DNA from 3 places in the Priestia sp. USM5 genome. Region 2 is predicted to be linked to each of the others. Evidence: riboswitches for the same ligand, from Rfam matches in the RefSeq annotation. Region 2 holds a riboswitch; each other region holds the start of a gene.
The links. A riboswitch is a leader RNA that binds a small molecule or an ion and turns the genes downstream of it on or off. The one in region 2 is predicted to bind thiamine pyrophosphate.
Positions count from the first base shown of each region.

Region 1: another riboswitch for thiamine pyrophosphate. It lies ahead of tenA (thiaminase II); the one in region 2 lies ahead of thiC (phosphomethylpyrimidine synthase ThiC).
Region 3: another riboswitch for thiamine pyrophosphate. It lies ahead of thiT (energy-coupled thiamine transporter ThiT); the one in region 2 lies ahead of thiC (phosphomethylpyrimidine synthase ThiC).

Region 1 is NZ_JBSGKN010000001.1:2,550,075-2,554,350, forward strand. Features, by position in the region: gene ACWATA_RS13790 (hypothetical protein) at 54-236, opposite strand; gene ACWATA_RS13795 (TspO/MBR family protein) at 538-1,284, opposite strand; TPP riboswitch at 1,511-1,609, shown strand; gene tenA (thiaminase II) at 1,706-2,395, shown strand; gene ACWATA_RS13805 (aldehyde dehydrogenase) at 2,423-3,823, opposite strand; gene ACWATA_RS13810 (ArsR/SmtB family transcription factor) at 3,837-4,139, opposite strand; gene ACWATA_RS13815 (SDR family NAD(P)-dependent oxidoreductase) at 4,152-4,276, opposite strand, start outside.
Region 2 is NZ_JBSGKN010000001.1:4,209,688-4,213,963, forward strand. Features, by position in the region: cyclic di-AMP (ydaO/yuaA leader) riboswitch at 1-92, opposite strand, end outside; gene ACWATA_RS22120 (undecaprenyl-diphosphate phosphatase) at 366-1,190, opposite strand; gene ACWATA_RS22125 (hypothetical protein) at 1,649-1,939, shown strand; TPP riboswitch at 2,021-2,135, shown strand; gene thiC (phosphomethylpyrimidine synthase ThiC) at 2,250-4,019, shown strand; gene ACWATA_RS22135 (VanZ family protein) at 4,187-4,276, opposite strand, start outside.
Region 3 is NZ_JBSGKN010000001.1:2,153,505-2,157,780, reverse strand. Features, by position in the region: gene ACWATA_RS11790 (ethanolamine ammonia-lyase reactivating factor EutA) at 1-548, opposite strand, end outside; gene ACWATA_RS11785 (ethanolamine ammonia-lyase reactivating factor EutA) at 560-1,249, opposite strand; gene thiT (energy-coupled thiamine transporter ThiT) at 1,406-2,014, opposite strand; TPP riboswitch at 2,047-2,147, opposite strand; lysine riboswitch at 2,322-2,506, shown strand; gene ACWATA_RS11775 (amino acid permease) at 2,609-4,048, shown strand; gene ACWATA_RS11770 (hypothetical protein) at 4,085-4,276, opposite strand, start outside.

The DNA.
Region 1 (4,276 bases), 1.7 Mb from region 2:
AAATGAAGAAGCAGCTGCCTCTTCATTTTGAGTTTGATGTTTCTATTCAAAAATTATTCTCTGTACGATGATTCGTCTCCACGGTAGGCTTCTTGATTTGATATTTCTTCAATATGCATATGCCCTTCTCTCTCTAAACGAAGAACTGTACGCTCTGCATCTTCATAACTCTCGCACGTCACTTGTTTATATTCCATATCGTCTTTATCTGTGTAAGCCACTAAATATGTTTCCATTTTAACTCCTCCTATATAAACTATATGTAACGTATGTTGCCTTTTTCGTTTATTTCTAAACATATAGGCTCCAAACATAAAGCCTAGCATACTATAATAGCGGAACTTCAATTTAAAAAGTTGAATTTTTCATTATGCACCGATGCAACATGGAGGTTACGCTTATGACATTTATTTTATCATTCGTACCAATTGTTGTTCCTTTTGGTATTTTAATTAGCTTAATTGCTTTTACAGCTGCTTTTTTACAATCAAAAGAGCATCATAAAAAGCTCTAGCTTACAAAAGCTAGAGCTTCTTTTTAAAAACGTCTATAGCGTTTAATCAGTCCCACAATAATAGCAATTGCTAATAAAACAATCGAGATGATAACAGTAATGACAATTGGCTGATTTCCACTTTGTTTCACCGCAATGGCAATATAAGCCCAAATAAAAACAAGCGGATAAACAGCGTCTCGGTTTTTTAATGTAAACATAATGCCCAGCGCAGCCCCTACCAGCAGCATAATAATCGTCCATGCTAACTCATTTAGGCCAAGTAAGTGCTGTATTCCATTTGCTTGAAATACGACAAATACATTAACAATAGTCGCAACAGAAATCCATCCAAGATAAAGCGAAATCGGCAGACGCATAAACCATGTCGTCATCCGAGAATGCTGAATAATGGAATATACAATCATTAATGTGCCTAAAATAAAGAGCATAACTAAAAGGGATAACTTATAGTAATCGTTTTGGAAAATAAAGATCCACGCACTATTTAACAAACAGTTTAGAAAAAACCAAATGCCGATACGTGCATATATTTCCTTTTGATCTTCTCTTGCAAAAAATTGGCGTATAACCCAAATGGTTAATAACAAATAAATAACGCCCCAGATAGCAAAGGCATAACCGGCTGGTGTAAACAACGTAGGAACTTGCGCAGAAGCCTCTGCCGTTGTTTTGCCTCCTATTGGAATCGCATTTGCTAAATAATTCACAAGAAGTGTAATAGCCAAGCCTACTGTATTTAATACAGCATACAAACGAAATTTTGCCATTTTGTTCTCTCCTTTCTTCTATTTATATGGGAATGTTTCGGAGACGAAAACGGCTCTTCCCTTCATTAATACCTCTTCTTCCCTAAAAATATGCATTTTTAAACAAAAATGATTAAAAATAGCTTCAAGAAGCTACCTCTTTAAGAGATAAAAACCGTTAGGGAACAATTTTCCGTAACGCTTTCTATTTTTCAGAATATATGGTAAGTTAAACATAGACTAATAGGAAGTCCACTAGGGGTGCCGACCGGCTGAGACAAGTTTTCTTGATCCCTTTGAACCTGATCTGGCTCATACCAGCGTAGGAAAGTGGCAATGTTCAGTTTTGTACTGTCCTTTGCCACTCCGTTTATAAACGGAGTGTTTTTTATTTCCTTTATGTGCTTGTTTGTGACTTCCTCATAATTAAAGGAGGATTTTGATGTCATTTTCATCTCAATTAAGACAAGAAGCAAACTATATTTACGAAGCCATTTTTAACCACCCTTTTATTAAAGGAATTGCTGAAGGAGACGTGCCAAAAGAAGCGCTTATTCACTACGTTTCTCAAGACTACGAATACTTAACAGCATTTGTCCGCATTTACGGCGCTGCTTTAACAAAATGCCGTACGCGTACCGAAATGGAAGCCTTTAATGCCGGCATTTCTACGGTATTACATAGTGAAGTACACCCTCATAATAATTTTTGTGAAGTAGCAGGCGTACGCTATGAAGACCTCCACACTGAGGCTCTTTCACCAACGGCCAGCCACTACATTAACCATATGACAAGCGTTGCGCATACAGGCAGCTTAGCGGAAATCATTGCCGTGCTTCTTCCATGTCCGTGGACGTACGTTGAAATTGGCCAGCGCATTACAGAACAAGTAAATCCATCTCCTTCTCATCCTTTTTATGAATGGATTCAGTTTTATAATAATGAAGAAATGAATGGCACAACACAATGGTTTTGTAACAAACTTGATGAACTCACCGAGCAAGCGACTGAAGAAGAACGTAATCGTATGAAAGATCACTTTATCAAAAGCTGTGAGCTGGAGTATTTATTTTGGGAAATGGCGTATACACAAGAAAAATGGCCGCTTTCTCAGCTTTCACTTTCAAAATAACGAAAAAGCCTCCTATCAGGAGGCTTTTTATTTCAATAATTTTTTAATCATTTTCAAGTTTTGTTTCTCTGAAGGATAGCGGAATGACAAATCAAACTTCGTTGTTTGAGACAGCATGCTTTTAAAATGAGAAAATGTCTGAAAGCTGTCTTTTCCATGATATTGGCCCGTACCGCTTTCTCCAACTCCGCCAAAGGGTAAATATGGCGTAGCGATATGCATAAGCGTATCATTTATACAGCCTCCTCCAAATGAAAGACGCTCCGTTATGACATTTTGTACATTTGCACTTTCCGTAAACAAGTAAAGAGCTAACGGCTTAGCTTTTTCTTGAACTTTATGAATAACTTCGTCTAGCGTTTCGTATTCAATCATAGGAAGAATAGGCCCAAAAATTTCTTCTTGCATAACGTCTGATGTCCAGCTTACTTCACTTAACACCGTAGGTTCTATTGTGAGCGTACTTTTATTATACCCGCCTCCAACTATAGCGTTTCCGTCTTTTAAAAACTCAACTAGCCGAATAAAATGGCGCTCACTGACAATACGGCCGTAGCGCTCACTTTCAAGCGGATTACTACCGTAAAATTGATAAATCGCTTCGCGAAGTTTCTCCACTAGCTGCGCTTTTACCTTTTTATGCACGAGCAAATAATCGGGAGCAACGCACGTTTGGCCTGCATTCATTCCTTTGCCAAACATAATTCGCTTCGCTGCAAGATCTAGGTTTGCATCTTCATGTACAATGCACGGACTTTTTCCTCCTAGCTCCAGCGTGACGGGAATAAGCTGCTTCCCTGCTTCTTGCATAATAATTTTCCCTACATTTACACTTCCCGTAAAGAAAATATAATCGAGGGGCTGTTTTAAAAGCAGGCTCGTCGTGTCTACAGCGCCTTCAATCACCGTCACAAATGCGGGATCAAAAGCCTCAGCTAGTAATTCTTGTATAACCCGAGATACGCTAGGCGTTAATTCAGAAGGCTTTATAATCGCCGTGTTTCCAGCGGCAATCGCTCCTACTAAAGGAGACAGCGCTAATTGAAACGGATAGTTCCACGGAGCAATAATTAACGCGACTCCATACGGTTCAGGAACAATTTTCCCTTTAGAGCCCACGTGTGTTAAAGCGGTTTTTACTTTTTTAGGCTTCATCCATTTTGCTAAATGCTTAAGCGTAAACCGAATTTCCTCTAGTAAAATCCCAATTTCCGACGTGTACGCCTCTACTTCAGATTTATTCAAGTCTTGTTTTAAAGCATCCATAATTCTCTGCTCGTTTTGTTTGACTGCGTCTCTGAGCTTATTCAGCGCTTGAATGCGGCTGCTGATGCTCTTTGTCTTTTGTGCATAGAAATACTGCTTTTGTGTAGAGACAATATGTTCAATGACCGTTTCATCTGTGATATAGAATTGCTCGTGGTTCATCTCTTTCATCTCCCTATAAACATTCAGCTTCAACTGTAGCAAGCAAGCTTTTTAATAGCTCAACTGCCTCGTTTAAAGCCAATGAATAATATCTCTGCGTTCCTTTTTGCTCAATTTGCACAAGCTTTTGATCACGTAAAATTTTTAAATGATGAGAAATTGCCGGTCGTGATAAAGTAGACTCGTTTGCAATTTCATTAACGGTTAAAGGCTCTTTTTCCGCGAGCAGCAAAATAATATCTTGTCTTGCTGAATCACTTAGAGCCTGAAAAATAGGAATGCTGGCACGAAATAACTCCACTGCTTTTTCACTCATAAATATTCTCCTTTATTTAATTTCTTGTGTTCTGCGGACAACGGATGAAAGCCACTTTCTTGGTACAAAGCGCGGGATGAAGGTGGCGAGACGAAACTGTACTCCTGGTACGATAACCGTCTGCCCTTTCATAAATT
Region 2 (4,276 bases):
AGAGTTTCCTACCTTTTGTAAGGATTCACCCCAAGGCAGCTTTACTGCCGATAATGATTCCCCCGCTCTATACGATTAAGCTTATTATTCAATTTTTATAAAATTAAAACGATCTATACGTTGTCATACGTTTTTTACAGTCAATAAAACTAAACAGAAGTCTTACTTTTACTTAACTTTATACTGCACAAATATTAATTTACTATTTTTCGACACGTTTTGTCAATACCCATGTTTATAAAACGCTTTCAAAAGACAATAATATATATTTATGCAAAAAAGCTATTGCAATGTTGCAATAGCTTTTTCTTGCTTTTTAAGTCTTTATCAGAAGTTTAAATGGCTATAAAATACGCTTATTTATTTTATAAAAATACAAAATATAGAATAGCCGCTAAGACAATTCGATAAATGGCAAACGGAACTAATTTAATGCGGTTGATTAATTTTAAGAAAAAGCGAATCGATATAAGCGCAAAAATAAAGGCGCTGATAAAACCAGCAATAAAAAACGGTAGTGCATCTGATGTGAAATACTGCCAGTTTTTAACCAATGAAAGTCCACTTGCTCCTGCCATAATTGGCACTGCCATAATAAATGTAAAATCTGCGGCTGCCTTATGGCTCATTCCAAGAAGAACCCCTCCTGAAATCGTTGAGCCTGAACGAGAAAAACCTGGCCAAAGAGCAATACATTGAAACAGTCCTATACCTAGTGCTTGTCCATAAGACATTTGGTCCACCGTCTCTACACGCGGACGTTTAGGTCCAAACAAATCTGCTAGAATCATTAATACAGCTCCGACCACTAAGCCAATTAGCACCGTATTTAAAGAAAACAAATGTTCATCAATGTAATCATCAAACAAAAGTCCTAACACTCCTGCGGGTAACAAACCAACAATTACTTGCATTAAATTTAAGCGATTTGTCGGTCCAATTGCAGCAGCTGGTTTTTTTCCCAATCCTAATAAATTAATAAAACGATCTTTAAAAATAACAACTACTGCTAAGATCGAGCCTAGCTGAATAACAATCTTAAATGTATTAGCTACTGGAGATGAAAATAATTCTTTTGAATTTAACCACAGGTCATCCACAATAATCATATGCCCAGTTGACGAAACGGGAGCAAACTCTGTTAAACCTTCTACAATCCCTAAAATGATTGCTACAATAATTTCCCACATAAAGCTATGTACCTTGCCTTTCTTTCAAATTAATAAGCTTATCGCTTCGTTTTACATGCTCAACTATTTTCCTATTTTGACACTTGCTTTTTTATCATAATTGTTAAAACTATGAAATACAATGTGTATTTGCAAAAAGATAAGAATCTTTAATAATTTGTAATAAAAAGCTTACATGCTACAACCAAAAAACACGATATCAGCTTTTATTTATTTTAAAAAGCAGTCACTATGTTCAGTATAAATTCTGGTCCCTTAGCTAAAAATGAATCATCTAGACTATTTTTCTTTAGTGTGAAAAAATGACTAAATTATTATGTTTTTTCCATCCCCCTTTACTGTCATCTATCATTTTATTCCAATAGGGCTGACTTATACGACATATCCCCTAAGTAATTTGAAACTTTTTTCTCTCTTTTCTCGTATATAGTAGTATCTTTTTTAGGAGGCTTTTTACTATGAATGGAAATGTACGTACAATGAAATGGGTCACTGCTGGGTATGAAGCCTTGCTGGGAATTCCTTTAATTGGCGCGGGGATTGTTATGGGCTTTAGCTATACTCCTCTTTTTATTGGATTTATTCTTCATGCTATCACACTCATTTTAGCTAATAGACGAGGGTTATCTGCTTATGGAAACATACTAGGACTTGTTACCTCACTGGTTGCTTGGATTCCATTTTTGGGATTTATCATGCATATTATTACAGCTATTGTGATTGCAATCGATGCTGCTAGACAACGCTAATTGTCTAGCTTTTTTTATTTAAGGGTTGATTTTTTACCGAATGATGGTAAACTTAAGCCGTAAATTGAATAATTTGAATGTTATTTCTACTAGGGGTGTCTGATAGCTCAGACTGAGAGAAGAGTGCAATAAAACTCTTTAACCCTTTGAACCTGATTTGGGTTATACCAGCGGAGGGAAGTAGTCTTGAAAAGAATAGTATAGTTTTATTCTTTTTTTGCCTATTCCATCGGGTTCTGTCTATCACAGAACCCGATTTTTTTTATGGTTCGGTATAGCTACACTTTATGCGAAACCGGAGGAATATGTAATGTCAAAACAAAATGTATCAGTTTCTATGAAAAAGCCTTTTCCAAACAGTCACAAAGTATATGTCCAAGGATCCAGACAAGACCTTAAAGTACCTATGCGTGAAATTCATCAGTCTCCTACTACAGGGTCTTTTGGTGAAGAAGAAAATAGTCCCGTACGTGTATACGACACGAGCGGTGTTTATACAGATCCCTCTTATGAAATTAATTTACAAAAAGGATTACCGGCTCTGCGCGAAAAGTGGATTGCAGAACGAAACGATGTAGAAACATATCAAGGCCGTACGGTTCAGCCACAGGATAACGGTTATTATGACGGTGATCCAAGAGATCAGTACGAGCGCTTTATCACTAAACGTTTACCTTTGCGCGCGAAAAAAAATCAAAATGTAACGCAAATGCACTATGCGAAAAAAGGAATCATCACGCCCGAAATGGAATTTATCGCTATTCGTGAACAGATGAATCCTGAAGTTGTGCGTGAAGAAGTAGCAAGAGGACGTGCAATTATCCCTAATAATATCAATCACCCTGAGAGCGAACCGATGATTATCGGCCGCAAATTCCATGTGAAAATTAATGCTAATATCGGAAATTCAGCTATTCGTTCAGCTATTGAAGATGAAGTAGAAAAAATGACATGGGCAACGCGTTGGGGAGCCGATACAATTATGGATCTATCAACTGGAAAGGATATTCACACAACACGCGAATGGATTATCCGCAACTCGCCTGTTCCTGTAGGGACCGTTCCTATTTACCAAGCGCTTGAAAAAGTAAAAGGCGTAGCAGAAGATCTAACGTGGGAAGCATACCGCGATACATTAATTGAACAAGCAGAACAAGGTGTTGATTACTTTACTATTCACGCAGGTGTTCTTTTACGTTATATTCCTCTGACAGCGAAACGTACGACAGGTATTGTTTCACGCGGAGGATCCATCTTGGCGCAGTGGTGTTTAGCTCATCATGAAGAGAACTTTTTATATACTCGCTTTGAAGAAATCTGTGAAATCTGTAAAGCATACGATATTGCTATTTCGCTTGGCGATGGGCTACGTCCTGGTTCCATTGCAGATGCTAATGATGAGGCACAGTTCGGTGAATTAGAAACGCTTGGTGAATTAACTAAAATTGCTTGGAAACACGATGTTCAAGTTATGATTGAAGGTCCTGGACATGTTCCAATGCATCTCATCAAAGAAAACGTAGATAAACAAATGGAAATATGCCAGGAAGCTCCCTTCTATACTCTTGGACCGCTTACAACCGACATCGCTCCAGGCTATGACCATATTACATCAGGTATTGGTGCTGCAATGATTGGCTGGTTTGGGACAGCTATGCTTTGCTACGTAACGCCAAAAGAACATTTAGGACTCCCGAATAAAGAAGACGTTCGCGAAGGCGTTATCACCTATAAAATTGCTGCGCATGCTGCTGACCTAGCAAAAGGCCATCCAGGAGCACAAAAACGCGATAATGCTCTGTCTAAAGCAAGATTTGAATTTAGATGGAATGATCAATTTAACCTGTCACTAGATCCAGAGCGCGCAAAAGAATATCACGATGAAACACTTCCCGCTGAAGGTGCTAAAACAGCCCATTTCTGTTCAATGTGTGGACCTAAATTCTGTTCGATGCGTATTTCTCAAGATATTCGTAACATGACTCAAGAAAATGAAAAAGATGTAAACGAAGTAAGAAAAGAAGGAATGAAAGAAAAAGCTAAAGAGTTTGTTAACAGTGGTTCAAATATCTATCAATAATGAAGTAGAACAGCTAAAAAAACAAATTAAGCAGCTTGAAGAAAAGTTATTATTTGTTCAGCAAAATTGTCAGCACATTATCGTTGAATCCTCACATTCTTCCGTAAGACGCTGCATTAAGTGTTTCTATCAACAAGATGCAAAAAGGACTTCGTAAAGAAGTCCTTTCATCTTTTTTTGAAACGTGCTTTCAGCATGTTCTTGATCCAATATAGTATTTTAATAATAACCCAGCCTATAAATGTACCTAGCGTATT
Region 3 (4,276 bases), 2.1 Mb from region 2:
ACGAGGCACTTAGCTCCTTTAAAACAAGCACCAAATTCAGCGCTTATTACTTTTGCTAATTCTTGCAGCATTATATAGCTGCAGTAAGGGAAATGAGATAAAGCAATAGCAACGGGAGGATCTTCTGCGCTGAAAACAGTTGAAGCCTGCATACATGACGCTCGAGCTCTTTCTTGAAACAGCTGCGGATTCCACTCCTCCTCTGGCTGTACAGGTATTTCTATAATCGGAATGTTTTTCAGCGGCAGTTTTTTAGACTTAATGTATACGGTTGATCCGCTAACTTCTGTATTTTGCATGCCAGCCCCAATGACAGTAGCGCGCGTTGTTTCAGCGGCTTGAGATACGTGTATGGATTGAAACTGATACGCTAGCAGAGGACCAATGTCTCCATGTACAGCCACTTCCCTCACTGTTTTCGGCTTTTGCTTCTCCATCATTGCTCCTACCCCTCCTGAAATCATAATTGTTTCTGGTTGGATAGAAGATCTTGTATGAGGAGAAACGAGCAGCGAAGAGGTTTGAATTAGTGCTCTTACATAATTCACGGTTTCTTCAGCTAGTAATTGACAGATAGTAATTGACAGATAGACGAGAGTTTTTCAAATGTTGCTTTTTCACCTTCTCGCAGTATTAAAGAATTATTTTTTAAAAATTCAGTTAAATAAGGTGAAACGTAGGTAACAAAGCCGTCTGAATTCAGCCGAATTAATCTTCCACCTACATGCAGCGTAAACGTTTCGATCACTTTTCCGTTTTGACATAAAGCGATGTTAGCGGTGCCTCCTCCTACATCAATATTGGCAATTACTGCATTTGTTTCAGCGGAATGTTGTATTGCTCCTGATCCTTTTGCCGCCAATATTCCTTCCAAGTCAGCACCGGCTGTTGCAACAACAAAATCTCCAGCATGTTCGGCTAGATAGTGAACGATAGTTTCTGCATTTTGCTTTCTAGCAGTTTCTCCTGTGATGATCACAGCGCCCGCCTCCACTTGATCTAAGGAGATTTCTGCATTCTTGTACTCTTGTTCTAGTAGTACCGTTAATCGTTGAACATCGATTTCAACCTCGTTTAGCATAGGTGTGGTATAGATAGAACTTGCATACGTTACTTGACGATCAATAATTTGACAGCCTGGCAGCGTAAACTGATTTTGTTGATTTGCTATTAACAGTTTGCTTACAATCAGTTTTGTTGTGCTTGTTCCAATATCTAAACCTATGCTCGTGATCCATTTCTGTAGCATACGATCAATCCTTTATCTCGTTTGAATATGTTGACTATCATAAAACAGTTTTTTGAATATTTCACTAACTATGTTATCAAACCTGACACACTTTTGTGTAAACAAAGGTGACAAATGAAAAAAAAGACTAAATCTTGGTAGATTTAGTCTTTTTTCTTATGATGAATGTGATTTAGTTACAATCATTCTTGATGCCGATGGAATTAACAATGAAAGAATGACTAAGCAGGCTATTAGTGACCCTACCATTGAAATACCGTTCATTGAAAAAGAATACCACAGAGCGGACATACCTTTTGGTGCGTACGATCCCCAGAAAATAATACCAGCAATAAAGTGCCAGAAATAACGTGCGAAGCTTCCGATAATAAGGGATAAAACAATCAAAACAAAAGCTTTTGATCTGTTATTGGTAGCTAAATTTGTTTTAATAGATTGTGAAAAAATACCTCCAAAACCTATAAAAGCAAAAGCCACAATATATTCAATAAATGTTTGTAGCGCTGTTAAAATATAAGCCGTTCCTGTCGCTAACTGCAAAAGCCCCCATAATAGACCAGATAGAGCCCCGCCTTTTACTCCCCAGCGAAAGCACATAATAAAAATGGGCACCATGGAGAACGAAATACTTACAGCCGTTGCAATCTTAATGGAAGGCAAAAGGTCAAGTAGAAGTGCCAATGCTGCAAAAATAGCTATTTCAATTTTAGCCTGTAAAGGTAATGCTTTATTCACGTTTCTCACTCCTGTTTTTGAATCATTCATATCAAACGGTTTACACAGGAGTAAGCAAATATATGCTACTATTCCCACATTCCTACGCTAGCGTTAACTAACAGGTTCTAAGGGTCTGAACGTTTCGTTCACTCTCAGCACGGCGGCTCCCCCTGTGGTACGTTTGGATATTTATGTAGTATAAAGACAATGTTTATTATACCATATGTAACAAAATAGATTCGAGAGATTTCAAAGATGTTTCTATTTTCTGAATCTATTTTTTATAATGACAATCGTTTTAGTATTTGTTATACTTCTTTTATGTCAATTGAATATAAAAAACCCTCATCCTAATCGATGAGGTAGAGGTCGCAGTTTTTAATAGTAAAGTAACGGAAATGCAGAGAACATTGAGGATGTTGCTTGAAAGGAAAAATTGCCGAAGTTTAGATCACTTCTCGGTTGATTTAAGCTGGGGCTGTCTCCGAACAGGAACAGAACTGTCACATCATGCGAGTGATGTGAAGAGCTATCTTCACGGAAGGTTGACGCGGTTTTCAGATTTAAAAGCGCGCACATATACTGCGGGCTTTTTTTATGTTATCCCGTCTCTTTCCGTACATTCGAAAGGAGTATTTATCTATGCAAGAGCAGCAAGAATTAAAACGTGGGTTGAAATCTCGCCACTTAACGATGATTTCATTAGGAGGAGCCATCGGAACCGGCTTATTCCTAGCAAGTGGTGGAGCAATTCACACAGCAGGACCTGGGGGAGCGCTTTTAGCTTACGCTATCATTGGCGTCATGGTTTACTTTTTGATGACCAGCCTAGCAGAGCTCGCAGCTTATATGCCTGAAGCTGGTTCATTTAGTACGTATGCGTCTCGTTTTGTAGATCCATCCTTTGGTTTCGCTCTCGGCTGGAACTACTGGTATAACTGGGCTATTACGATTGCAGCTGAATTATCCGCTGGAGCCCTTATTATGAAATTTTGGTTCCCAAACTCTTCTTCTATTTTATGGAGTGCCCTGTTTTTATTAATTATGTTTGGGCTTAACTACCTTTCTGTAAAAGGATTTGGTGAATCTGAATTTTGGTTTTCGTTAATTAAAGTAGTAACGGTTATTATCTTTTTAGTTATTGGTATTATGATGATTTTTGGTATCTTTAACAATGAAGCACCAGGTTTTAAAAACTTCACGCTTGGTGATGGACCGATTCACGGTGGATTCTTCACTGTACTAGGTATCTTTATGGCAGCTGGTTTTTCATTCCAAGGAACAGAGTTGCTTGGAGTCGCAGCTGGAGAAAGTGAAGATCCGGAAAAAACGGTTCCTCGCGCAGTTAAACAAGTCTTCTGGCGCATCTTGTTATTTTATATTTTAGCTATTTTTGTTATTGGAATGCTTATTCCATACACAGCGAATTCATTAGCAAGTGATGACGTGCGAGTAAGTCCGTTTACTTTGATATTCGAACGAGCAGGTCTGGCGTTTGCAGCATCAGCGATTAATGCCGTTATTTTAACAGCTGTTTTATCTGCTGGTAACTCAGGCATGTATGCTTCTACGCGTATGCTGTGGAACTTAGCGAAAGATGGAAAAGCACCAAGGTTTTTAGCAAAAGTGAATAAACGAGGCGTTCCAGTTAATGCCTTAATCGCAACGGCACTTGTCGGTACACTTGCATTTGGTGCTTCATTTTTTGGAGACGGTGCGGTATATACGTGGTTACTTAACGCTTCTGGTATGTCTGGTTTTATTGCTTGGTTAGGAATTGCGATCAGCCACTATCGTTTTAGAAGAGCATTTGTTGCTCAAGGTCATGATTTGAGTGAACTTCCATATCATGCAAAACTTTTCCCATTTGGCCCTATCTTTGCCTTTATTTTATGTGCCGTTGTTATTTTAGGCCAAAACTATTCGGCGTTTATGGGTGACTCGATTGACTGGTACGGTGTACTTGTTTCTTATATCGGACTTCCTTTATTCTTAATTGTTTGGTTAGGATACAAATGGACGAAAAAGTCGAAGCTTATCCCGTTAAAAGAATGTCAAGTAACAGTGAAAAAATACGAATAAAAAAAGCGCTCTATTCAAAAGAATAGAGCGCTTTTTTTATATGAGCTGATCGGCAAAATGAAGAGATATATAAGCGGGTTGGTTTTTCATAACAAGCATATAACCTTTGAGGGGACGGTTATAGTAATCAGCAGCTTCGATATAATAAATACGCTGAATTAACCTGCTTAAATGAGTTGCAAAAGATGGAAGTTGGTGATTAGGAATGGTTTGGATGTAGTCTATGAT